One region of the Paenibacillus sp. ACRSA genome, then DNA from elsewhere that is predicted to be linked to it. Evidence: predicted binding sites of a transcription regulator. Region 1 holds the regulator's gene; each other region holds the start of a gene.
The links. The regulator Rex, encoded in region 1, represses fermentation and respiration genes when NADH is low (regulators of the CRP and FNR family bind a similar motif). The targets are predictions, from matches to a motif close to TTGTGAAATATTTCACAA.

Region 1 (8,428 bases):
CAAGGAGCATGTTCGTTGTTTGCACAGGCGCTTCAGCATGACCCAACGTTGACCGAACCACTGTATAATATGGAAGCTTGCAGGCAAAACAAAGGACAATTGCAATTCGGAATTGGCTGACTGCAATGGGATAAAAAAATGGAGTAGCCAGCATGAAGACGGTGTTTCTTCCTCGGGGATTACGGAGGAGGCACCGCCTTTTTTTGTCAGTTAATTTTCAAACGTCCTTTTTTTTGCTATGCTGTAACATAGACTGGAATGGAAGGGATCGTACATTGCAATGAAATTTGCCGTATTGGATTTCGAAACAACCGGCACGCAGTCCGACGGTGAAATTATACAGGCCGGACTTGCCATCATAGATCATGACTACAGCATATCTCAAATATATAGCTCTTATGTGAATCCGGGCGTACCGATTCCACCGTTTATTACGGGGTTGACTGGTATTACCGAAGAAGATGTTGCGGACGCTCCTTCATTAGAAGAGATGATGATGGAGATGGTTCCACTGTTGAACGATGTCGTTCTGGTTGGTCATAACGTCGCATTTGATTTTCATTTTCTTCAAAATGCGTTAGACCGTTGTGGATATTTGCCATTCACAGGACGAATTTTGGATACCATTGATTTTCTCAAAATCTCATTTCCTTCACTTAGCTCCTACCAGTTAGGATATGTATCGACTGAATTCGGATTTGAGCATGACCGTCCGCATCAGGCGGATAGCGATGCGTTAGCTACCGCGCATGTACTGCTGAAGTGCTTGGATGAGCTACGGGAATTGCCACTTATTACGATTCAGCGTTTGTCTGACTTGTTTGCACCAGAGGATAGCGATTTCGGTTGGTACCTCGATGGTATGCGAAGTGAGAAGGAAGCTGAACCTATTCAGGACCTGGATGGACACACCTATTATCGCCAATTAGCGCTTAATGTGAGTGATTGGATGGACATTGGTGCTCCACGCAATGAGTTGGAGGGTAATCCGCTGGATGGTGTCAGTTTTGAGCAATTCATGGATCAGGTTCGAAGCAATCTCAGAGATACCCTGGATCACTACGAGGAACGGGAAGCACAGACTTTAATGTTCAGCAGTGTGAGACAGGCTCTGGATGAAGAGAAGCACCTGCTTATTGAAGCAGGTACGGGGACAGGTAAGTCTCTGGGGTATCTGTTACCAGCCATTTATGAAAGTGTGAAGCAAGAACAGAAAGTGATGGTGAGCACTCACACCATTAATCTGCAGGAGCAGCTTAGAGAACGGGATATACCAATGCTTACTGAAGTTGTACCGTTTCCGTTTAAAGCTGCTGTATTCAAAGGTCGGGGTCATTATTTGTGCCTGCGCAAATTCGAACACAAAATCAACAAACGTGAATTTGCTACACCCAAAGAGGACTATTTCACAGCAGCACAGATGATTGTTTGGCTTGCTCAGACAGAAACAGGGGACGACGAAGAACTGAACCTGAGCGCGCGTGGTGGGGACTTCTGGGAGACGGTTCAGAGCGAGTCCGAATCCTGCCTTGGGCGATCTTGTCCATGGTTCCGCAAATGTTTCTATCACCGGGCGAAGCATGAAGCAGGCTTATCAGATATCGTAATTACGAATCATTCCAAATTATTTACCGATGTGAAGGCAAGTCATCAGCTTCTTCCTGCGTATGAAAGTCTTGTTATAGATGAGGCTCATCACCTAGAGGACGTAGCAGGTAAACATCTAGGCTTGCATATGAAATATTTCACGATGGTTCATACACTCACACGTCTATTTAAAGATAGCCGTAACGGTCAGTTGCCTATGCTTCGCTCCCAGCTATCAAGCCATGAAAAATCAGTACAATGGGGTTCAGCTATTGATCAGATGTTCCCGCTTGCTGTTGAAGTCAAGGACATGTGGGACAGATTGAGCGAATCTTTATTTAATCTTCTTCCTGAGCGTAGCGATGCTTCCCCAGGGGAGACAGGTCAATTCTCTCTTCGATTGAAGCCGTCGCAGAAACCTGATAAGTGGCAGGCGCTTCAAGAGGATGAGAATCAAATTTACGTAACGTTAGGTGACTTGATTCGTAAGGGTGATAAGCTGTTACTTGAGATCAAGGAAGAACAAGATGACTATCAATCCGATAGCTTGATTACGGATATTACAGGCCTTCTGAAGGATCTTGCCCTACTCAAAGAGAATCTACGTTTCTTCATGCGTATGGATGATGTCAATACTGTTTATTGGATGGAAGCAAGTGGACAGTTCCGAAGTAAATCGCTACAGCTCTATGCGGTTCCTGTAGATGTCAGCGCACAACTGAAGGAATTGTTCTTCGACAAAAAGAAAAGCGTTGTTCTGACTTCAGCTACACTTTCTGTAGATAAGTCATTCCAATTTATGATTGAGCAACTAGGATTGCAGGAAGCAGCAGACCATAACCGTCTGCTTACGTCCTTGCTACCGTCTCCGTTCCGTTATAGGGATCAGGCCTTGCTTGTTATTCCACGTGATTTCCCAAGTTTAAAAGGCAGCGTAGGGGATGCACACTTTGTTGATATGTTGGTGCATTCATTAGCCGAAACGGCCATTGCGACACGTGGACGAATGATGGTGCTCTTTACGTCATATCGGATGCTGAGACAAGTGTATGATCCGCTCAAGGAAGCCTTGGCGGGTAACGATATCTCGCTGCTCGGTCAAGGGGTGGATAGTGGTAGCCGTTCGAAGCTCACACGCCGCTTCCAAGACGCCAAGGCAACAGTACTTTTGGGTACCAGCAGCTTTTGGGAAGGTGTAGACATTCCAGGGGAAGCACTCACTTGTCTTGCAATTGTTAGATTGCCATTCCAGCCGCCTAATCATCCATTATTGGAAGCGAAAAGCGAGCTGTTGCAACAACAGAAGAAAAATCCATTTATGAAGCTATCTGTGCCACAAGCTGTTATTCGTTTCAAGCAGGGCTTCGGAAGACTTGTACGGACAGCGAAGGACAGAGGCATCGTCATTGTATACGATACACGGGTCATTGAAGCATATTACGGTAAGTATTTCTTATATTCGTTACCAGGCCCCAAAATGGAGCATATGCTAACCGAACAGATGGTTCCACGAATTCGTGAGTGGTTAGACCAGCCTACTGATGAGGCTTCGGAATAGGGCTATACGCGCAAGCGTTGCACCATGATCACAATTAGTTGTAAAATTTATAAGATTCAATAATTGAGAAATAAAGATTACTGCTATCATAATGTATATCATTGAGGCATCCTGTCCACGTAAACCGTGATTTTGTATGGCATGCAGGGTGCCTCCTATTTAATCTATCTACAGGGTCACATTGGTAAAGGGGAGTAAACGAATGAAATCAGATAAAATATCAGAAGCTGTCGTGCGGCGTTTGCCAGTTTACTTGCGTTATTTGAGTGAATTGAGTCAACGTGAGGTTACTACGGTTTCTTCTCAAGAACTAGGACTACGCTTGGATCTTAATCCAGCTCAGATCCGGAAGGATCTAGCCTATTTTGGTGATTTTGGTCGCAAAGGGATTGGCTATGACGTTTCCTACTTGATCGAAAAGATTCGTCACATCCTGAAGATCGATCAGCAAATCAACGTGGCATTGGTTGGTGCGGGTAATCTTGGACACGCCTTGTCTAATTACAATGCATACTTGAAAGATAACATGAAGATTGTTGCCGTGTTTGATGCCTACGGTCCCAAGATTGGCACTCAGATTAATAGCTTGAAAGTTCAACCGATGAATGAATTATCAGAGTCTGTCCAAAAGGATAATATTCGTATCGGCATAATTACAGTTCCAGATACAGAAGCTCAGAATGTAGCTGATCAACTGGTCGAGTCGGGTATCGAGGCTATACTTAATTTTGCGCCAACGATCTTGAAAACGCCGCCGCATATTCGCATTCACCATGCTGACTTTACGACGGATCTGCTCAGCCTTGCTTATTACCTGGAGAATGGAAAGGACGACGAGGAAGATGACGACAAATAAATGGGTTATTCATAACGGCAAATTTGCAGTAAATAGTGGTTTGGACTGGAAAGTGGTTCAAGGTTATATGGTTGTGGAAGATGATAAGATTGTGCATATTGGTGAGACACTGCCGGAAGGGGACGAGAGCCTGCCCAAAGTGGATGGGAAAGGACTTCTTTTCCTACCGGGTCTGATCAATACGCATGGTCATGCGGCAATGTCACTACTAAGAGGACATGGAGATGATCTAGCGCTGCAGGTATGGTTACAGGAAAAAATGTGGCCAATGGAAGCCAAAATGACAGCTGAAGATGTGTACTGGGGATCATCCCTATCCGTGTTAGAAATGCTAAAAGGCGGAACTACGGCTTTCCTCGATATGTATGATCATATGGATCAAGTGGCTAAAGTGGTAGAACAATCCGGTATTCGCGCTTCTCTGGCTCGTGGAGTTATTGGTCTGTGTTCAGAAGAAGAGCAGATGCGTAAGCTGGAAGAATCGGCTGCATTTGCCCGTGAGTGGCATGGACAAGCGGATGGCCGTATTACAACGGTTATCTCACCGCACGCTCCATACACATGTCCGCCGGATTACATAGAGAAGCTTGTACAAGTTGCGCACGACTTGAATCTGCCTCTGCATACACACATGTCAGAAACGATCCGAGAAGTGGAGCAAAATGTGACTGATTATGGACTTCGTCCTGTTGCTCATCTGGAGAAACTGGGATTCTTCTCCCGTCCCTCCCTTGTTGCTCATGCGGTACACCTGAATGACGAAGAAATTGAAATTTTGGCTCGAAATCATGTTGCAGTTTCCCATAATCCGGGTAGTAACTTGAAGCTTGCTTCAGGTGTCGCTCGTGTACCGGATCTTCTGAAAGCTGGTGTAATGGTATCCTTGGGAACCGATGGCCCTGCAAGCAACAACAACCTGGATATGTTTGAAGAGATGAGACTGGCAGCTCTGATTCATAAAGGCGTATCGGGTGATCCAACAGCTGTACCAGCTGGAGAAGCTCTTCTGTTAGGAACGGCTTATGGCGCCAAATCTATTTTCTTAGATGATACAGGGTTATTAGAAGAGGGGATGAAGGCAGACTTTATCGCCCTTAACATTGAACAAGCTCATTTCTATCCGCATACGGATCTAATCTCACATACCATCTATTCAGCTTCAGCGAAAGACGTGGAGCATGTATGGGTGGATGGTAAACAAGTGATTAAACACGGCGAATGCCTCACGATGGACGAAGAGCGCATCTTGCGTGAGTCTCAATCGGCATTTAATGGTTTGCTTGCCCGTTAATCATGCAGCGTTTTAGAGGAAAGGAAGTTCGGCTTTTGAAGAGAAAAAAGAAGTGGATCTGGATATCGTTGCTGGTTCTAGTTCTGCTCCTGTTTGGACTTCAACGTTATTATGTCTATGTCACTCAGGATCAGCGCAATGAAGAAGCTATGGCTATTGAAGCTGCACAGCAGCAAGACATTACGTTCACTCAAGATATTCGTAAGTATGTCTGGGGAGGTAAAGAGGGCGCAGACAACATTTATTGGACCTTTCTAGGTAAAAATAAGGACAAGCAGGATGTTCTCGTATGGGTGAAGTTCGACAATACAAACAAGCCGGTAACAGGCTCTAATGTAGTGCACAGTGAACTGGTTCAGAATGGCATGTCTGAAACCCAGATTCGCAATCGATTTAGCTCAGAGGTACCGGGTGGAGAAATAAAGCGTATTATGCCTGGTGTTGTGAACGGAATCTATGTATGGCAAGTGTATTATAATGATGATACCCACAATTATTATCGTTTCTATCGATTTAGCAATGGGGAACAGGTAGATTTGGTCTACACTTTACCCAATAGCTAGCCTACGCTACAGTTGGACAACATTACATTTTACTAAAACTATAATGAGGTCTAACTCGTTTAATACCATAAAACACCAAAGTACCGGCAGATAATAGCAGACTGCACGGTTCTTTGGTGTTTTTGTCATTCTATTGGATTTGAATAGTTAAAATTAATAATTTATTCATATTTTAGCCTTCGAAATTGTATATACGATGTGATATACTCAGATATGTATTCAACATTACATGATGAATAAACAAAACAAATAAATCCTGTTAATTACGACACAGGACTTTGGTTGCAAATTTTATTAACGCCTACAGGCTATAGTATAGGCCAAATTTGGGAGGGAAACTCATTTGAAGCTAAAAGTATTACCGATTGCTTTAACTGTCGTCATTTCTGCCGTCCTGTTGTTTGGAGGTTGGTTTGTGTATCGCCAAGTGGCCATGCAGAATCCAATCGAAAAAATGATTACCCAGTATGATGGAGTCAATGATGTTCATTTAACTATTAACCGCAATAGCGTACAAATGAAACTTGATCTTGAGCCAGACGTTGATTTGGGGAGATTAGTTCAATATATTCACAAAGAAGGACAGACCCTTATTGGCAATCGTACTCTTAAACTTGACGTCATTGATCACTCCAACGAGGCATTAGAAAATTGGTGGGGTGATGCGATGTTCACCGTAGCTCAAGCGATGGAAAACAAACAATATACCGAGATCACACCAACGCTGTCTAAGATGGCTACCAATGGAATTAAAGTAAATACCGCTATGGATGATAATAACGTATACGTTAGTCTACGAGATGGAGACGCAAGCAAGTTTATTATTCTACCACGTGTGCCAGGACAGATAGGAGTGTGGCCAAATGCCTAAGTGGACTAAAGAAGTTGTAATTGGATTTGTTCCAGTGCTAATTATCTTTCTTGCTTTTGTGGGTGTAAATATCATCCCAATTTTGTTTGCTGTATTGTTGGTCGGCGGATTGCTGTTCATGATGCAGATGCGTGGTGGCATAACCGTTGGGGCAAGTCAAGAGCGTAAACGGAAGAAAAAAGGGCCATCCAAGCTGACATTTGAAGAAATTGGTGGTCAGGATAGTGCCAAGCAAGAATTACGAGAAGCGCTAGATTTCCTTATTCGGCATGAAGAAATTCAAAAATTCGGGATTCGCCCACTGAAAGGTATTTTGCTCACAGGGCCTCCGGGAACAGGTAAAACCTTAATGGCCAAAGCTGCCGCTCACTACACGGATTCCGTATTTGTCGCTGCATCAGGTAGTGAATTTGTGGAAATGTACGTCGGCGTCGGTGCGGGTAGAATTCGTGATTTATTCCGTGATGCAAGAACGCGTGCAACCAAAGAAAATAAAGAAAATGCTATTATTTTTATCGATGAGATTGATGTCATTGGTGGTAAGCGTGAAGGTGGACAACAACGTGAGTACGACCAAACGTTGAACCAACTTCTGACTGAAATGGATGGAATCTATTCATCGGAAACACCTCGAATCTTAGTGATTGCTGCAACGAACCGCAAAGAAATGTTAGACAGTGCATTGACTCGTCCGGGACGTTTTGACCGTCATATTCAGGTGGATATGCCTGATAAGAAGGGTAGAAAGCATATCTTGGAACTGCATGCGGTTAATAAGCCTATAATGACGGATGTAAGCCTTGAGAAGACGGCTGAAGAGTCTTATGGGTTCTCTGGAGCACAACTTGAAAGTGTGATGAATGAAGCTGCGATTTACGCGATGAGAGATGGATTGTCTAGTATCGAACAGCGTCATCTGTCGATGGCAATTGACAAAGTTATGATGGGTGAGAAGACCGATCGTGAATCCACTGTGGAAGAAAAGAAACGGGTAGCTATCCACGAATTGGGACATGCCATTATGGCGGAGTTAGTTCGTCCGGGTAGTGTTAGTCAGGTAGCGCTCAGTCCCCGTGGACAGGCTCTTGGTTATGTACGTCACACTCCACAACAAGAACAGTATTTATATACTAAACGTTTCTTGGAAGAACAGATTATGATTGCCCTTGGTGGTGCGGCTGCAGAGGAAATGTATTACGGTGGTCGTAGTACGGGGTCGCGCAATGACTTTGAACAAGCGACAAATGTTGTACAGACGATGATGGCTTCTGGTCTGACATCGCTCGGTATTGTGAATATGGATATGGTTACTACCGAAGAGTTGATGCGTGAGAATAAAGTCATTTTGCAGGAGCTTATGAACCAAACGAAACGAATGCTTGAAGAGCAACGGACAATATTCGACAACTCTCTGGATACCTTGATGAGAGAAGAAGTGTTGTCTGGGGAGCAATTTCGTTGTCAATTTCGTGACAGCGCCCTTTTACCGGCATAATTTATTTATGTCGGTTATTTTTTTTTACATTTCAGTCGTGCTAAGATATTATTATATGTTGGGTCGAAATTTGTAATTTTCGGCGAACAGGGTACAATAGAGAAATAGAGAACCGAAAGGATGGAACAGAACCATGTTTTTTAAAAAAATAGGAGTTGTCGGCGGCGGTACGATGGGGCAAGGTATTTCCCAAATGCTCGCAGCCAA
Region 2 (8,428 bases), on a different contig from region 1:
TCTCTGATACGTATTATAAATCGAAGCAAGTCATTATGATTCGCACGGAAGACGCAGGAAAATATTTAACGATGGCGGATCTGCAAAATGAGAAAATCGGGGTTCAAAAGGGCTCCATACAGGAAACTATTGGTCAAGGAATCCCAGGTGCTCAATTAACGGCATTGGATAAAATCTCCGATATCGTTCTGCAATTGCAGACTAACCGTGTTAATGCAGCAATCGTGGAAGATACTGTAGCTGCTGGTTATCTGGATGATGCTATTGGTTTAGCACCGATTGTGGTAGACGAAGAGCAGGTCGAGGCTGCAATCGGAATTCGCAAAGGTAACACAGAATTGCTGAATGCGGTAAATAGTACATTGGAACGGCTTAAGAGTGAAAATAGAATTGAAGAAATGGTAACTGAAGCAAGCCAATTGATGGTAGGTAAAGATACCAAAAATATATTTGAAGTATTTTGGGCGTATAAAAGCTTCTATGCTAAAGGTATTGGTTACACACTCCTCTTATCTGCACTGGGTGTATTATTCGGGGTAATCATCGGTTTGATTATCTGTATGTTCCGTATGCATGATATGGCTATTCTGCGTTGGATCGGTACAGCGTACGTTGAACTGATTCGTGGTACGCCAATGCTCGTGCAATTGATGATTATCTATTATGGTTTGTCACTGACCTTTGGAATTAATTTCTCGGCGCTACAAGCCGGTGTAATCACACTCTCTATCAACAGTGGTGCTTATCTTGCAGAGATATTCCGTGCAGGGGTGCAAGGTGTAGATCGTGGACAACTTGAGGCTGCTCGTTCACTTGGCATGGGTAGAGGTGCAGCGATGCGCTACATTATTTTGCCCCAAGCGTTCAAGGCTGTCTTGCCGGCAATCGGTAATGAGTTTGTAACGATTATTAAAGAGTCTTCCATTATTTCGATTATTGGTATGGTCGACATTATGTATCAAGCAAGTGTGGTCAAAAATATTACGTACCAAGGGATGAATCCATTCCTTATTGCAGCAGCAATTTATTTTGTAATGACCTTCATATTGTCCAAGCTGCTCGGACGACTGGAAAGGAAGTTGAATGCAAGTGATCGACGTTAGTCAATTATATAAATCCTATGGAAAAAATGAAGTGTTAAAAGGCATTGATGTCACGATTGGCAAAGGTGAAGTTGTCGTTGTCATCGGACCATCCGGTTCGGGTAAAAGTACGTTTTTGCGTTGTCTGAACTTGCTTGAGCAGCCGACTTCAGGCGAGATCCTATTTGAAGGTGTTTCAATTACAGAACCGAAGCATAACATCAATGCTACTCGTGAGAAGATGGGTATGGTGTTTCAACATTTCAACCTGTTTCCTCACAAGACGATCCAGCAGAACATCACGATTGCCCCGATCAAAGTAAAGAAACAATCCGTGCAGGAAGCCGATCAGATTGCAGCCGATTTGCTTAAAACGGTTGGTCTTTCTGACAAAAAAGATGCATACCCTAACCAGTTGTCCGGTGGACAAAAACAGCGTATTGCGATTGCGAGAGCACTCGCGATGCAGCCACACGTAATGTTGTTTGACGAGCCAACTTCAGCACTTGATCCAGAGATGGTTGGAGAGGTGCTTGATGTCATGAAACGTCTGGCAGAGGGTGGAATGACAATGGTCATTGTTACACATGAGATGGGCTTCGCTCGTGAAGTAGGAGACCGGATTCTGTTTATGGATGGCGGAGTAATTATAGAGCAAGGAACACCTGATGAAGTGTTTGGTGCACCTAAGAATGCTCGTACACGTGATTTTCTTGCCAAAGTTCTATAGTAATGTGATCATAAGCTGTTGAGCCAGCTGGGGAACACTAATGAATGAAGGATAACAAAATTGCCTTGTCGACATCATCGTCGGCAGGGTTGTTTTTATTTGTTTACAAGATACATAATTGGAAGCAATGAAAAACAAAAGGTAACTTTTTTGTTACTTATGTAGAAGACATATATGAATTGTTAATGTGAAAATAGCTTATTTTATTAACCCATTTTGAAGTAGAGTAAACGTATTGGTAAGATTTACTACAACTATAGGTTACAAGATTGTGATATATTGTTCCTGCCGAAACTTCTGAGGAGGAAGTGCGGGGGATGTAACGATGCAGAAACGAGATTTGATGATCGCGTACTGCTAGGGGTGAATTAGGACGTACATAACGTAAGTGCATGTGATTGAACCTATAGGGTGGTTTCCTCCATCCGAATCCGACAACTAACCTCGCAGGCATAATGAGGGAGGAAGACCATGTTTAACAAGAAACGTATTGCGAAAGCAGCAACAGCATTGCTGACAGCAGCTATGCTCATTCAGGCCGTTCCAGCTTACGCTGACTCTGTTCATGTGGCCAAAGAGGGGGATACATTCTATACCTTATCCAAACAGTATGGTGTAGGTATGGACGCACTCATTAAAGCAAATGCCAATATTTCACCTTATAACATCTATGGTGGGCTGAAAATTACTGTACCTGGACAAGCCAACACCGTCTCGGCAGCAGCGGCTCCAGCAGCCAAAGCAGAGGCTAAAACAATCACAACAGCGAGCTTAGATGTCAATGCAGACAGCAAAGTGGTTGAAGCCTGGGGTAAAACATTTGATTACAGTAAATCCATTGAAATGAAGGCAACAGCATACTCTGCAGATCCATCCGAAAACGGAAAATGGGGTGCTGTAGATTACTTCGGTAATCCGCTTGAACTGGGTACAATCGCTGTAGATCCAAGTGTGATCCCGCTGGGAACCAAAGTGCTCGTGACAGGTCACACACACCCAGGACTGCCGAAACAAGCGTTTGTAGCTACGGCGCGAGATACAGGCGGTGCAATTAAAGGTAAACGCGTTGATATTTTCATTCCTGGTAGTAAACAATCCGTGAGCACATTCGGTTTCCAAGATGTTGAGCTTTACATTCTAAAATAAACGTCATGCAAACAAAATGAAAAAGGGTGTCTTCCATTCACAGTCTGCTGTGAGTAGAGGACGCCCTTTTTAGTTTAACGTTGGATCAGACGATTCATACGCAGCTATTCACTAATCATTTATGCTTACCGAGATACCAACCGAAGCGATCTCTTAAATCGCTATGCTGGAATTACTTGCTCTTAGAGATGTTTAACATCTCGTCCAGTGTTACAAGGCTATATCCCCGTGCTCGAAGCTCCTCAATGATCTCTGGTAACGCATCAATCGTTCCTTGTAGGTTAGAGCCCACTCCGCCTCCTGCATGTTGAAGAACAATCGACCCTGGTTTAACAGCCGATAAAATATTCTGCTTCACTTCATCTTTGGAAAGACCTTTCCAATCGAGTGAATCGACATTCCAGTTCACAATGCTATATTGTTGCTTTTGAGCCCATTGAAGCTGTTTTTCATTAATATCCCCGTAAGGTGGGCGAATCATTTTTGGCGTATACCCGGATAGATTGCGAATGATATCCCCGGTATGTAAAATTTGTGTGCGAAAATCGTTCATCGTCAGCTTACTAAATTCAGGGTGACTATAGCTGTGGTTACCAATGATATGACCTTCACGAACCATGCGTTTGACTAGAGCCGGATGTTTCTCTGCCCGTTTGCCTACAATAAAAAAAGTCGCTTTGACCTTATATTTCTTCAAAACATCCAATACCTGTGGAGTGAATCTTGGATCAGGAACGTCATCAAAAGTCAGAGCAACCTGTTTGGTGGAAGGCCCATTCGTCTTGAACGTATCAGCATATTTCTGTCTAAGTTGACCTAGCGTGAGCTGTTCATCGCTTTGTGCATCAAACTCGGTGACAGGTGTACTGGCTTGGTTCGGTTCAGCCGACATATGAGCAGGAGCGAAATTTCCGCTCAAGAGAAAGACGATAAATGATATTGCGATGAGGCGAATACGCATAATAGCAGCCCCCTTTTCCCAAAATGCGTTCTCTATGGTATGCCCGATGTAATCGTGATTTATTCGACTTGTGAGATGTTTCATTGTCAGTCTCTCGAATCTTGTTCATAATTCGGACCATAACATGAGATAGAGAAAAGGATAGGTGGATTAGCATGAGTAAATATGATTTGAGTTCTATTCGATTACAGGTTGTAGAAGTGGGGCACGACAAAGTGTTCATGGTTACAGGCGGCGATGCACATATAGGGGCGGTGGCAACCTATTATGTAGATCACGATCGTCTTAGTGGGGCTACCTTTCATGTTCCAGGGCATAAGGAGCAGGAGCTATGCGAGAGGCTTGCGCGCAAGGCGGCACATCAGTTGAAGGTTACGGTGACGGTAATTATGGGCATTCATTTTGATGCGATCACACGCATGCAGATTGATGAAATCGTGCAGACTGCAGAGAGGCTTCTTGATGAACATCTGCTGCAAAAAGGTCAAATAAATGAATAATTTTACATGATGAAGAAGTTTGTTATGATTTTTTTTGCTAAAATTGAAACGGGTTGAGGATTATCACGTATGTATGATTATATACAAGGTTGTAATATCGACTAGGAGGAATAACATAATGTCCATTTTCAAACGTTTACGAGATCTAACGATGTCCAATATTAACTCCATCATTGATAAGGCAGAAGATCCAATTAAAATGACAGATCAGTATATCCGTGATATGCAAGAGGACTTGCAAGATGCGGAGAAGGCTGTAGCAGCACAGATCGCCATTGAGAAGAAGTTCAAGCAGCTTTACGAAGAGCAAGAAGCTTTAGTGAAGAAACGCGAAGAGCAAGCGCACACTGCAGCTCGCGCACAAAATATGGATTTGGCTCGCCGAGCGCTTGAAGAAAAGAAAACGGCTGAAGAAAAAATGGCTGAATACAAAACAAGCTATGATCAGAATAAAGCTTCTGCTGACAATCTGCGTGGTAAGTTAGATGAGATGCGCAAGCAGTTAACGGAAATGAAAAACAAACGTGAGACTTTGGTTGCTCGTTATAATGCAGCGAAGGCTCAAACTGAAATCAACAAAGCGCTGAACGGATTCAGTTCTGACACAGCAAGTGCTGGAATGAAGCGTATGGAAGAAAAAATGATGCAAATGGAAGCACAGGCTGAAGCAAGCAATGAAATGTCCTCCAAAGGAAAGTCCTTGGACGATGAATTCGAGAAGCTTGGTAAAGATCAGGCGGTTGAAGATGAACTGGCAGCACTGATGAAGCAGTACGATAATAAGAACTAACTTTTGGATGAAGTAAGGAAATTAGCGGAGAAGAGACATGTGTTTCTTCTTCGCTTTTAAATGCGGTTCATGTTGAAATGTGGGGGCTGTTGAAATGGATTTGAACATTTTGGCAATGCTGGTCTGGACGTTATCGGGTTCGGTTTTGCTGTTTGTCTTGATGTATGTGGATTCATTGTTTACGAAATACAAGGATTTTGCTGAAGTGAAAGCAGGCAATATGGCTGTAACCACTCGGATGGTTATGAAGCTGTTTGCCCAAGGTTATGTACTAGCGACCTCCATCTCAACTGCAGGACATCTTGGTGAGGCACTGCTCGTATCTGTCGTATCCTTTATTATATTGCTGATTCTGGAGAATGGCGTGCATTATGTTATTCGTACAAGAGCCAATCTAGATCTGGATACAGGTATTCAACAAGGGAAAACAGGGTATGGTCTCTTCTCAGGTGCATTGCATATTGTAGGCGCATTAATTATTGCAGCTTGCTTATAAATTGAGGGTCAACCAACCTCTAGAAGATATAGAACGGGAGTTAATGGGCATGAGTGTATGGAAACGGATTAAAGGAATACTAGCTAAACCCGAACCGCCTCGGGCCGAGAAGACGATGCTACAACTTGAACCTGGTGATATCTGTGAAGTCTCTCTTGTGACATATGAGGTTGTTGGGCGGGTACATCATCGTTCGAGAAATGCCGTCGTATTAACACTGCAGGATGGTACAGCTTTTAGACACTTGCACATTGAAGAACGTGAATTGACACGTTATGCACTCTACACACCCATTGATGGTCGTCTAGATGCACCAGATGAGGTACCAACCTTATTAGATCTAGATGGACGCGCTTACCACTTGGAGGAAGAATATGGAGGTATGGTAACGACTGCAGGCAGAACACCATATGGCCAGGCAGGAGAGCAGCTCGTGTGGCAGTATCAGTCTGATGATCAAAAGCTACTTCGTGTGGAGTGGCAAGACAGACGTTTTACACTTTATGAGGGTGAGGTTATCCTTCCTGCGGATATCAAAGTGATTCGTTCGAGCTAGGAGAGGTTCCCATGAAAAAACGCATGGCACATAATTTGAAATTAATGTTGGTTCTTAGCCTTGTGATGTCACTGTTGTCCGCTTGCGGTGCACCTACCGTACAGGACACCTACCCACTTGAATCTGTGAGTGGTAGCGGTAACACCACATCCTATGTATACCGGGCTGCTGAGCGTACCGTTCCAGAGGTTGCCCAGGAATTGTCTGAGCAGCGTCAACCCGATCAGATTTCGGCTGAGAGTACCGAGCGGATGTTCCTGGTGTATCAGGATCAATATTACCATTTACAGCAGGATCCCAATAAAGAGGAAGACACGTTAATTGAAGTTGATTCCAAAGAATACGTTCGTCAGAACTACGATTCTTCCTTTTTACAGGGATATTTAACCGCAACGTTAATCGGAAATTTGTTTGATTCCTTTGGCGGAGGCGGAAACGGGAAATATCGTGGGTATACAAACAAAGACACGTACAAACCAAGGGAAGGCACGTTTCGTGCGCCTACAAGTAATGACAAAAAGCTTGCTCCACCGATTACCGTGGAACGCAAAGGCTCAATTACTAGACGTGGTGGCGATACGGACACCAGTGTAGGTTCTGGCGGAGGTTTGTTTAGTCGCAAGAAGGAACCAAGTTCAGGTAAGATTGATCGCGGCAAAAGTGGCGGATTATTCAACTCACCCAAGAGCTCTTACAAAAAGCCAAAAACGAGGGTGGGCGGAGGCCGAATTATGCGGCGAAGGTAGCACGGACTTTCTAACCATTACATTGTAACTTATAAGAACAGCGAAGAGGTAAGGTGGAGTAGGCTCTATCCACGTATCAATCTCGGACGCTGTTCTTTTTTTATTGCTTCATGAATTACGAACATGATTCGATTTGCGGGTACGCGGGATCGTTGTTGCGGGTTGTTTGCGAATCCAGCGAATAAACGGAGCCATGCGTTCATGCTCTCGAAGAGCCTGCAGCGTAGTTAATCCCTGCGTCATAATATCTCGATTTGTGAAGAGGGAATGAATTTGTTTGTGGCATGCAATACATAGATCCGTAGTAGGCATGAAGCTGCCTCCCATCTGCTTGGGCGTAAGATGATGGACAGTTGTTTCGACAGGCTCTCTACCACATAATTCACATCGATTATTCACATGGGATTCCTCCATTTCTACAGCATATTATGGTCAATCCATGAACAAATGATGTTATATCCGTTACAGAATAGGGATAACGCTTGTCACCTTATGACTTTCAAGCTACACTTTTAGACATAGAGATTGCTCACTTAGGAGGCTCGACTGCATTGAAATTAAACTCGCATACTGATGATATGACAAATGCTAAATTCAATCGAACGGCTGTACAGGTTCCTGATGCCCAAGCTAAAATTGCTGCTCATGTACGACCAGGCGCAATCGAGAAAGTGTCCTTAGAATCGGCACATGGGCGCACGCTAGCGGAGAAGATCGTTGCACCACATCCATATCCGTTCTTCCGCAGATCAGGAATGGATGGCTATGCCATAGTAAGCAGCGACACGCTTCATGCTAGCAGCGAACAGCAAATCTGGCTTCGTGTTGTAGATGAAATTCCTTGTGGTTATACTTCGGATCAGACGATTACGCCAGGTACAACAGCGCGAATTATGACCGGAGCACAGGTGCCAGAAGGTGCTGACGCTGTTGTGATGCTTGAGATGACCGAGAGCAAAACAGAGAATGGCGAGCAATGGATTGGCTTGAAGCGACATGTACTGGCAAAGGCTAACATTACGCCAATTGGCTTAGAAGTAGAAGAAGGCCAGTTGCTGCTGGATGCAGGCACACTGATCCAGGCAGGTGAACAATCCGTGTTAGCTACATTTGGTGTAGCGGAAGTACCTGTATTTCGACGTCCGAAGGTGGCGATCTTCGCAACGGGAACCGAATTGTTAGCTTTGGACGAGCCATTGCAGCCTGGACGGATTCGTAACAGTAACAGTTATTTGCTGCGCTCACTCGTTGTTGAGGCAGGTGGTGAGCCGATTATGTACGGTTCCATCGCAGATGATGCGGAAACCGCGCGTAAGACACTAGCTGAAGCAGTCAAGCACAACGATATGGTTGTTACAACAGGCGGCGTGTCTGTAGGTGACTATGATATTATGGGAGATCTGGTGCGTGAAGACGACATC
Region 3 (8,428 bases), on a different contig from region 1:
GGGGTGCCAGCAGGTATTTTGAATAAAAGAAAGTGGTTTACGACAGCGCAGTGGACCACTCTGGTCGCCCTGCTTGCCGATCAGCCATTGCATGTTGCCAAGGTGCTGGATACACTCGCTCCATCATCTCGTGAGGCGATGTTTGATGCGGCCTATCCGGAAGCTGAGCGCAGAACACGTCTATTCCCTACTTCGTTGCTAGATGTGTTACCCCATCAACTGCGCGACAAAGAAGCTGCGCGTATGCTGAAGCTTCGGGAGATTCGCGATGATCAGGAGAAGGCGCTTGATATTACAGCAAGGCGTTTGATTGAAAATGCGAGAGCGGAGCTAGAGGGATCCGTTCAAGTATCTAATGCGGATGAGCGTGCCCTAGCTTATAGGCGGTTGATTCAGAGCACAATTCTATCTCGGCGCGGTATGGATGATACACTTTATTTCTTGATCCGAGTCAAAAACGACCAAGATCCGGTTCGATTTGCAGTTATATCGGAACTGTCGAACAGTCCCGCGCACATGTTCAAGGAGGAGCATATAGAGGATCTAACAGTGTTGGTAGATAGTGTGGTTGAAGCGAGAGATACCTCATATGGAACGAAGAACGTAACGGAAAGATTGACTTTTGACTTACTGAGGGAGCATGCACTGGAGCCAGAGAGTAGGCTGTTTAAATTCGCTTTGCGAACTTTTGAGAGAATGGTTATGCGGGATGGGCAGTTTGTGTTGTTCGCCAAAGATTGGGATAGCATACCGAGTCATGCACTTCAGATTTTGTTTGATGAGATTTATAATTTTGCCACGGAAGCTAACAAACGTGAAAATGATGATGTAGTCCTACGGATGGCGGATGCGTTCGGTAAAGCTGTAGAGCGATTGCCGAAGCTCCAGCTCCTATTGGAGCAACTGGTGAAAACTCAAAAGTCTCCTGCACAGGCTGTTCGGCACTGGCTAGCTCCCCATAAAACGCGGGATGAGAGAGTCAGAGAGCTGCTCGACAGAGATCTGTCCTTCATTGCTTTCTATGAGGTGTTCAGCCATCTACATTTGAAACGACAAGAGTGGCTCGATCCGTTTATCTCAGGAAAAGTTATTAAGGGAAAACATTTATCGGGCAAAACGATCTATCTTGTGCCAGCCTATAATGGCTTTTATCGATGGCTGCCGCGTCAGCAAAAAGTACTAGCTACCTTGCTTGAACGAGTCGCATTAGATGCCAAGCGCAGCTTCCATGAGCGTGCATCGGCGATGAGAAATCTTGCAAGTATGCCCGACTATACTTCGGATCAACTGGAAGTCCTGTTGCAGGATAAGGAAGTACACGTCGTTGAAGCAGCCCTTCATGCCTTTTCGCTATGGGAAGAGCCTGAGAAGGCACTCCCTATTTTGTTAGACAACCTAGAGGGAGACCGGGCACGTGTTGCCATGTATTCAATTCCTAGATGTGCACGCAGAGTAAGTCCAATTTTGTTAACGTCCATTCTCTCCGAATTGTTAAACCGGGAGAAGCTGAAAGTTACGGTTAGAAAAGAAGCGATTCGACTTCTGGGCGCGTATAAAACGAGTGAGAGCATGTCTCTACTCGTTCGGGAATACGAGAAACCAAATACGCACAAAGACGTGATTATTGCCATAGGGCATGCGGCAAGGCAGTGTCTTGACGATGAACGTAGCTGGGCGATGATGAGCACAATGGCTTCGTCTCCACAGCGAGATATCGCACGGAGCCTACTGAACCAGCAACCAGGGGATCTTCCCGTGTCCGCGCGTCCGCGGTATCTGCAATGGATTACAGAAATTGCAGGTCACACGGATTCGATCGTAGCGAAAGAGGCTTTCCGAGCAATGACCCAGTGGGTGAACGGGAACGAAGATGTGATTGCGGCTTGCGCAAGTAGGGCACTCGGGGATCTTCAGGACAGCACACGTTGGGAAGCGGCACTTGATACACTCATTGCAACTTGCCGTGATGGACAAACGAATGAACAGGTCATCGCCGTGTGCAGACAATTGGTTGAGACCGAAACGACAGCTGATTGGAATGCCGGTACCGAGCGAGATCTGCCACACCGTCAGCGTTTGCTCGCCTTAATAGATAAACTTGCCTCATTGCCTCGCCCTGCACGGCGGTTACTTATACCTTTGTATGAAGGCTTGATTGAATGTCTCCAGTCTCAAGATACGATGAAACCTTCTGTGATCAAGTTGCAATTAGCTATGACGGATTGGAGCGATACTGACGGAGCAGTCGCTAGTTTGAATGTTGTTATGCCGATGGTGGATGGACAGCCTTATTTGCTCGATTTTGCCTATCATCAGATCGCCCGGGTCGTCAATGGCAGCGTAGGTTACTGGAAACCGGAGAGGCTGCTTGAAATCGTGGATCGGTTGAATGCTCAGTCGCAGATCGCTTCCTCATATATAGGTCTGTCGCTGTTGAAAATCGGCGGAAAGGCTTTATTATGGAACGAGGCTTCTGCCGATCGTTTAAGGACTTATCGAAATCATGAACATGAGATTATCCGCATGATGGCATTGGATCTGTGGACTGTTGTTGAATAATACGATCTGAGTTCGCATTGGTTATTAGTCCTTGCTAAGCTAGAAAAAGAATAATCAAAGACCGGTCTCTGCCTGCCTCTGGAGGTGAGTCCGGTCTTTTTGATTTATTTCATTTTAGGAGGAGCAAAAACACAATTGTGATTCATCTCACTTTCATGCTATTCCAACTACTTTAAAATTAATGGAATGTGTATGAGGAGGAGAATGGATGATGAAACCTCAGATGATGCCTCAGCTGAAACCACGAGATTATGCTAAGTATCCGTTCATTGTGATTTGGGAGGTCACACGAGCGTGTGCTCTGAAATGTCTTCATTGCCGCGCGGAAGCCCAGTATAGAGCAGATCCAAGGCAGCTGACAACCGAGCAGGGGAAAAAATTGATCGATGACATTGCGGCAATGGAAGAACAGCCGTTATTTGTGTTTACGGGTGGTGATCCGTTAATGCGACCGGATTTATTTGAGTTGGCAGAGTATGCTATCAAGGAGAAGCAGCTTCCTGTCTCCATGACACCAAGTGCTACACCCAAGGTGACACGTGGTGCAATAACAAAAGCAAAAGAAGTAGGTTTATCCCGCTGGGCGTTCAGCTTGGACGGTTCGACAGCGGAGATTCATGACCATTTTCGCGGAACGAAGGGTTCTTACGATATGACGATGAAGGGAATCCAGTATCTGCAAGAAGCCCACATTCCGATTCAAGTGAATACCACTGTTTCCCGATACAACCTGCACGATTTGCAGGCGATTAGCCGGAAGGTGAAGGAGATGGGCGTGGTTCTGTGGAGTTTGTTTTTCCTGATCCCAACAGGGAGAGCCCAAGAGAAGGATATGATTAGCCCAGAAGAACATGAAGAGGTCATGAAGTGGATGGTGCGTATTGCGCAAGAGATGCCTTACGGTGTGAAGTCTACGGAAGCACCGCACTATCGGCGAGTGATGATGCAGGAGCGCGGGGCAGCGGGACCCGAGCGGAGCCCCATGAAACGTGTGGATATGCTGGGACGTGCACCTCAAAGTGTGAATGATGGGGATGGTTTTGTGTTTATCAGTCACACCGGCGATGTGTATCCTAGCGGATTTCTGCCTGTCGTGTGCGGTAATGTGAAGGAGCAATCACTTATTGATGTGTACAGGAATTCTCCAGTAATGCAGACGTTGCGAGACAAGTCCCAATTGCAGGGCAAATGTGGCGTCTGTGAATTCAAAACGATGTGCGGTGGATCAAGGGCAAGAGCGTATGCGCTTACGGGAGAATATATGGCGAGTGATACAGCGTGTGCCTATATTCCGTCTGCGTTGCGACAAACATAATATTGGTGGGAAGTGTGAAATGGATAAACAACGCAGGAAGCAGATTGTTATTGCTGGAGGCGGAATCACGGGACTTAGTACAGCTTATTATGTAGAGCAGTTGTGCAGGGCACACGCTATCGAAGTAGAGATCGTGTTGGTGGAGAAAAGTGATCGATTCGGCGGACATGTGCATACCGGGAAAAAGGATGGATTTGTCATTGAACGGGGACCGGATTCGTTTCTTGCTCGTAAAACTTCCATCATTGAACTGATGCAGGAGCTGGGCATAGGTGATGACATTGTTGGCACAAGGCCTGGGATATCCCACAGCTACATTGCTTATCGGAATCAGCTGCATCCCATCCCGGATGGCTTTATGCTTGGTGTACCAACGAAGTGGAAGCCGTTCATCACAACGAAGCTATTGTCTGTGCGAGGTAAGGTGCGTGCTGCTGCCGATCTGGTTTTGCCAAGAAGACCGAACGTGGAGGACGAATCCCTGGGACAACTGCTTCGTAGACGCCTGGGAGATGAGGTGTTGGAGCAGATTGCCGAGCCACTGCTGGCAGGCATCTATGCAGGCAATGCAGATGCTCTAAGTGTGCAGGCTACCTTTCCGATGCTGCAAGAAACCGAACAAAAACATCGGAGCTTAATTGTAGGTATGCTTGGTGTACGGAAGAGCAGGGCTCCGAAGCAGACGACGCAATCGAGCCAGACGACAAGTAAAACTGGAAGTGGTAATGGTAGTGGTAGTACAAGTACGGTGAAGAAAAGCATGTTTCTAAGTGCGCGTGGAGGGCTGGAAGAGGTCGTGACTCATCTCGAAAAGGCATTATCCTCCAGTATTAATATGATGAAGAATACGGAAATATCAGGTGTCACACATGAAGGGGACGGCTATGTTGTTCACTTGCATAACGGAGAGAAGCTTCATGCCGATGCGATGGTAATGGCTACTCCAGCCCATATAGCAGCTAGGTTATTGCCAGACCAGTCTATATCCGAGTTACTACAAACCATTCCCTATGCATCCGTGATGAATGTTATACTTGCTTATCGCCAGCAGGATGTGGGCATCTCCTTGGATGCATCGGGCTTCGTAGTTCCTCGTAAAGAAGGACGTACGGTAACCGCCTGTACCTGGACGTCTTCCAAATGGGCGCATACGGCTCCAGAAGGTCATATTCTGTTACGAGCTTACGTGGGCAAATACGGCCAAGAGAATAATGATCAGCTCTCAGATGAGAAGCTGGTAAACCATGTACGCCATGAACTGGAAGAGATGATGGGCATATCTGCCGAGCCAATCTTTACGGAAGTGAACCGACTTCCCGATGCGATGCCACAATATAAGGTGGGACATCTAGAGCGTATGCAGGAGCTTGATGATGCATTGGCAAATGTCATGCCAGGCGTGTACCTCGGTGGTGGGGGATACCGGGGGATCGGAGTTCCGGATTGTATATCCCAAGGCAAGGTTATGGCGAATAAGTTGTTAACCAGATTAGTAGATATAAGTGTGTAGTTTTTAGGTTCTTAATCAAATTGTCGCCGCTCTCTGGAGTGGCGGCTATTTGCGTTGATGGTGGCTGAGAGAGCATTGAAAGTGATGACTTCAGCTCTTTGTGAATGTATGATGTGGGAGCAACTGTGATAAAATAAACATAGGTCTAATTCCATCGTAAACTATGAATATTGTTTCTATAGAAAGGGGTATATCCTCCAATGAATCTGGAAGAAGTGATGCAGGAGCTTGAAGCCTTGGGCAAGGAACGGACGAAAAAAATATATATGTCCAATGGCGCGCACGAACCACTTTTCGGTGTAGCTACTGGTGCGATGAAGCCGATGGCTCGCAAAATAAGGAAAGACCAAACGCTTGCGGACGAACTGTATGCTACAGGCAATTATGATGCGATGTATTTTGCTGGCGTTATTGCCGACCCCAAAGCGATGACGGCTGCGGATTTTGAACGCTGGATGGAAACGGCATATTTCTACATGATATCTGATTACATCGTAGCGGTCACACTCGCAGAGACGGATATTGCTCAAGAAGTCGCCGATGCTTGGATTGCGAGTGGGGATGAGCTGAAGATGTCAGCAGGTTGGAGCTGTTACTGTTGGTTGCTCGGAAGCCGGAAGGATGATGAGTTCTCCTCAGATAAGCTAGAAGCAATGCTGGAGCAAGTGAAAGATACAATTCATGATTCGCCGGAACGAACAAAATTTTCTATGAATAACTTTATATATACTGTAGCGACATCTTATCAACCTCTACATGATCAGGCAGTGGAGACGGCTAAGATGGTTGGCCCTGTTGAAGTGAACAAGGACAAGCCTAAGAGCAAGCTAATACAAGCTTCTGAGAACATCCAGAAGGCCGTGGATCAAGGTCGGATAGGTTTTAAGCGCAAATATGTAAGATGTTAGAACGAGATTGGATGAAGAAAACCGCTACCTATAAAGGAGCGGTTTTCTTATTCTACTTGATGCACACCATAATTACGTATACAATCACAATTTCTTCATTCTAAGGATAGGGTCTTGATCATGAAAAGCAATACAAACTGCGAGTGAACTTTCAATAGGTAGTGATTGATATGCTTTGGCATAAGATACAACGGTTCTAGCGATTAAGTATATGGTTGAACCGAGAGCTGTCTCATTACCATCAAATCCTTCTAACGCATATATGTCAGCAAACGCTTCTAAAGAAGGGCCTTCTAGATCCTCAAGCCAATCACTAGCCCAATCATCATCATGATCCTCGAGTGAACTGTATTGCTCACAAATATAAAAAGCACTATCCCAGTTGTTATCTAAATCATATTCAAAGTAGATTGCTTTGGCCGATTGTTGCTGAGCCCATGTAATAGATTGGTGAAGGCCAGATTTAAGGTCATGCACATACTCATTTAAGTTTACTTGCTTAATTGCAAGGGCTCGATCCACTCCAGCTAACTTGGAACAAATACGGAAATACTTTTCTTCAATTTCTTCAAGGTGCTTACCACTTAAGTCTACCTGTAGTTCATCTAAATACTGGAATATGTCCATCGGGCTACCTCCAATGTTACTAAGGTTGAGTATAGGGCTGATATATTTGTGGTTACACATGAGTTTATTTTCACTTAAAGGAACTAGTTACCACTATTAATGGCTTTGTAGAGGAGTTCTTCGTAAGCCTTCACACTATCGCTATCTACGGTTTCTACCCCTGTAAACACATTCTTAGTGTTGTGATAGAAGGCAAGAGCGAAGTCTCTTACGGCAGAAACATCGTGATGTTCTAACACAATGGCTTGAAATAAATTGTTTAACATGTATTCTGCATTCGAGCCGTCTTTGAGATATTGGAAATTAATGAACTCCTGAAGGACATGGTACTTAAATTCTTCGAGTTCATCTGTTGTAGGCTTGTACTCCCGAGTAAGCTTTTCGGTAGCTTCCGCTTTGGCTATAGGTGACAGATCGCTGTCAGCCAATTCATTTATTTTTGATCTCCAATCTACCGATGCTTGTTCTGTTTGCTCAGTCTGTTCCGGCTGTTCGACGGCACTGGTCGTAGATACTTCCTCTTTTGCCACATCCGTATTTTCTGCTTCAGTTGCTGTTGCGCTTTCTGTACCTTCTGTACTTTCAGTACTTGCTGGTGCAGTCTCTCCTGCCTTTGTCGTTGCAGTGCACGCACTCAACACGGAAGCTACAATAAAAGCTGATAAAACGAGTACTAATTTCTTCACAATATTTCCTCCATTGGTATGTAATCTTAATAAATCTACCAGATGATATGTGAAGTTTCTACGTTCATTGGGTTCATTACAAGATGTATAGGCATAAAAAAGGGTCATTTACGCCGATGCGGATGCTCATATCAATTGGTGATAATAAGGGGAAATGCCACAGATTGATTCTCCTTCATCCGCATCATTATATGATATAATTTTTCACTGAGCGTACAAAAATGGAGAGCAAGCACGGTTATATGTAGCTACTTCATACCTGCGCCCCGTTTGCAATTTAGCATAGGTGGAAGACTTCAAAGGCAGCGCTCATGTCTAGTGTATGGAGCTGCAGATAGATAAAATTATTTTATTATAGGAGTTGTCTAACGGAACATGAATAAAAAAGAAGTCGCGCATATACGCAAACAATTCAAAATGGATCACGATCTACTGAATATTCACGATATTCTTAACGTCTATATTACGAAGGAAACGAATGAGGTCTACCACTGGGAGCGCCACCCGTTTGAACTAGTGGATCGGGAGAAGCAAGAGCTATACATGGGGAATTTCAAAAAACTGCTGACCGGCGAACTAGATCAGAAATTGTTCGAGCTGAAGTTTCAAGAACAGGCAGAAGAGCCTGCACAGGTGATGCTGCACCAAGCACTCGTAACAGGTGATCCGGACGAATGGTCAGACCTGATGTTGCTGCTTGTGGATCGTATGCTGACAGATGCGAAGTATGAGCGGGACATGGTAGTTACGTTTGTTAAGGGGCAATACTACTTACCAACTCAGGCCAGAAACGAAGCAACGGAAGAGAGTGAGAAGAACGAAG

Region 2: a site for Rex is predicted at 3,988-4,005, ahead of lpdD (prenylated flavin chaperone LpdD). Genes of this name have one in related genera too.
Region 3: a site for Rex is predicted at 2,695-2,712, ahead of MH215_RS13140 (TIGR04053 family radical SAM/SPASM domain-containing protein). Genes of this name have one in related genera too.

Annotation. Positions count from the first base shown of each region.
Region 1 is NZ_JAKRNP010000001.1:200,011-208,438, reverse strand. Features, by position in the region: gene MH215_RS00920 (tetratricopeptide repeat protein) at 1-120, shown strand, start outside; gene dinG (ATP-dependent DNA helicase DinG) at 281-3,145, shown strand; gene MH215_RS00910 (redox-sensing transcriptional repressor Rex) at 3,348-4,001, shown strand; gene MH215_RS00905 (amidohydrolase) at 3,988-5,292, shown strand; gene MH215_RS00900 (hypothetical protein) at 5,328-5,855, shown strand; gene MH215_RS00895 (hypothetical protein) at 6,199-6,726, shown strand; gene MH215_RS00890 (AAA family ATPase) at 6,719-8,221, shown strand; gene MH215_RS00885 (3-hydroxyacyl-CoA dehydrogenase family protein) at 8,355-8,428, shown strand, end outside.
Region 2 is NZ_JAKRNP010000005.1:74,302-82,729, forward strand. Features, by position in the region: gene MH215_RS16050 (ABC transporter substrate-binding protein/permease) at 1-1,103, shown strand, start outside; gene MH215_RS16055 (amino acid ABC transporter ATP-binding protein) at 1,090-1,812, shown strand; cyclic di-AMP (ydaO/yuaA leader) riboswitch at 2,089-2,281, shown strand; gene MH215_RS16060 (3D domain-containing protein) at 2,284-2,958, shown strand; gene MH215_RS16065 (polysaccharide deacetylase family protein) at 3,131-3,919, opposite strand; gene lpdD (prenylated flavin chaperone LpdD) at 4,075-4,419, shown strand; gene MH215_RS16075 (PspA/IM30 family protein) at 4,538-5,209, shown strand; gene MH215_RS16080 (DUF350 domain-containing protein) at 5,304-5,705, shown strand; gene MH215_RS16085 (DUF4178 domain-containing protein) at 5,755-6,261, shown strand; gene MH215_RS16090 (DUF4247 domain-containing protein) at 6,273-7,007, shown strand; gene MH215_RS16095 (HNH endonuclease) at 7,116-7,406, opposite strand; gene MH215_RS16100 (molybdopterin molybdotransferase MoeA) at 7,586-8,428, shown strand, end outside.
Region 3 is NZ_JAKRNP010000003.1:814,092-822,519, reverse strand. Features, by position in the region: gene MH215_RS13145 (HEAT repeat domain-containing protein) at 1-2,559, shown strand, start outside; gene MH215_RS13140 (TIGR04053 family radical SAM/SPASM domain-containing protein) at 2,783-3,874, shown strand; gene hemG (protoporphyrinogen oxidase) at 3,894-5,384, shown strand; gene MH215_RS13130 (DNA alkylation repair protein) at 5,585-6,292, shown strand; gene MH215_RS13125 (hypothetical protein) at 6,377-6,919, opposite strand; gene MH215_RS13120 (hypothetical protein) at 7,003-7,605, opposite strand; gene MH215_RS13115 (DUF4317 domain-containing protein) at 7,981-8,428, shown strand, end outside.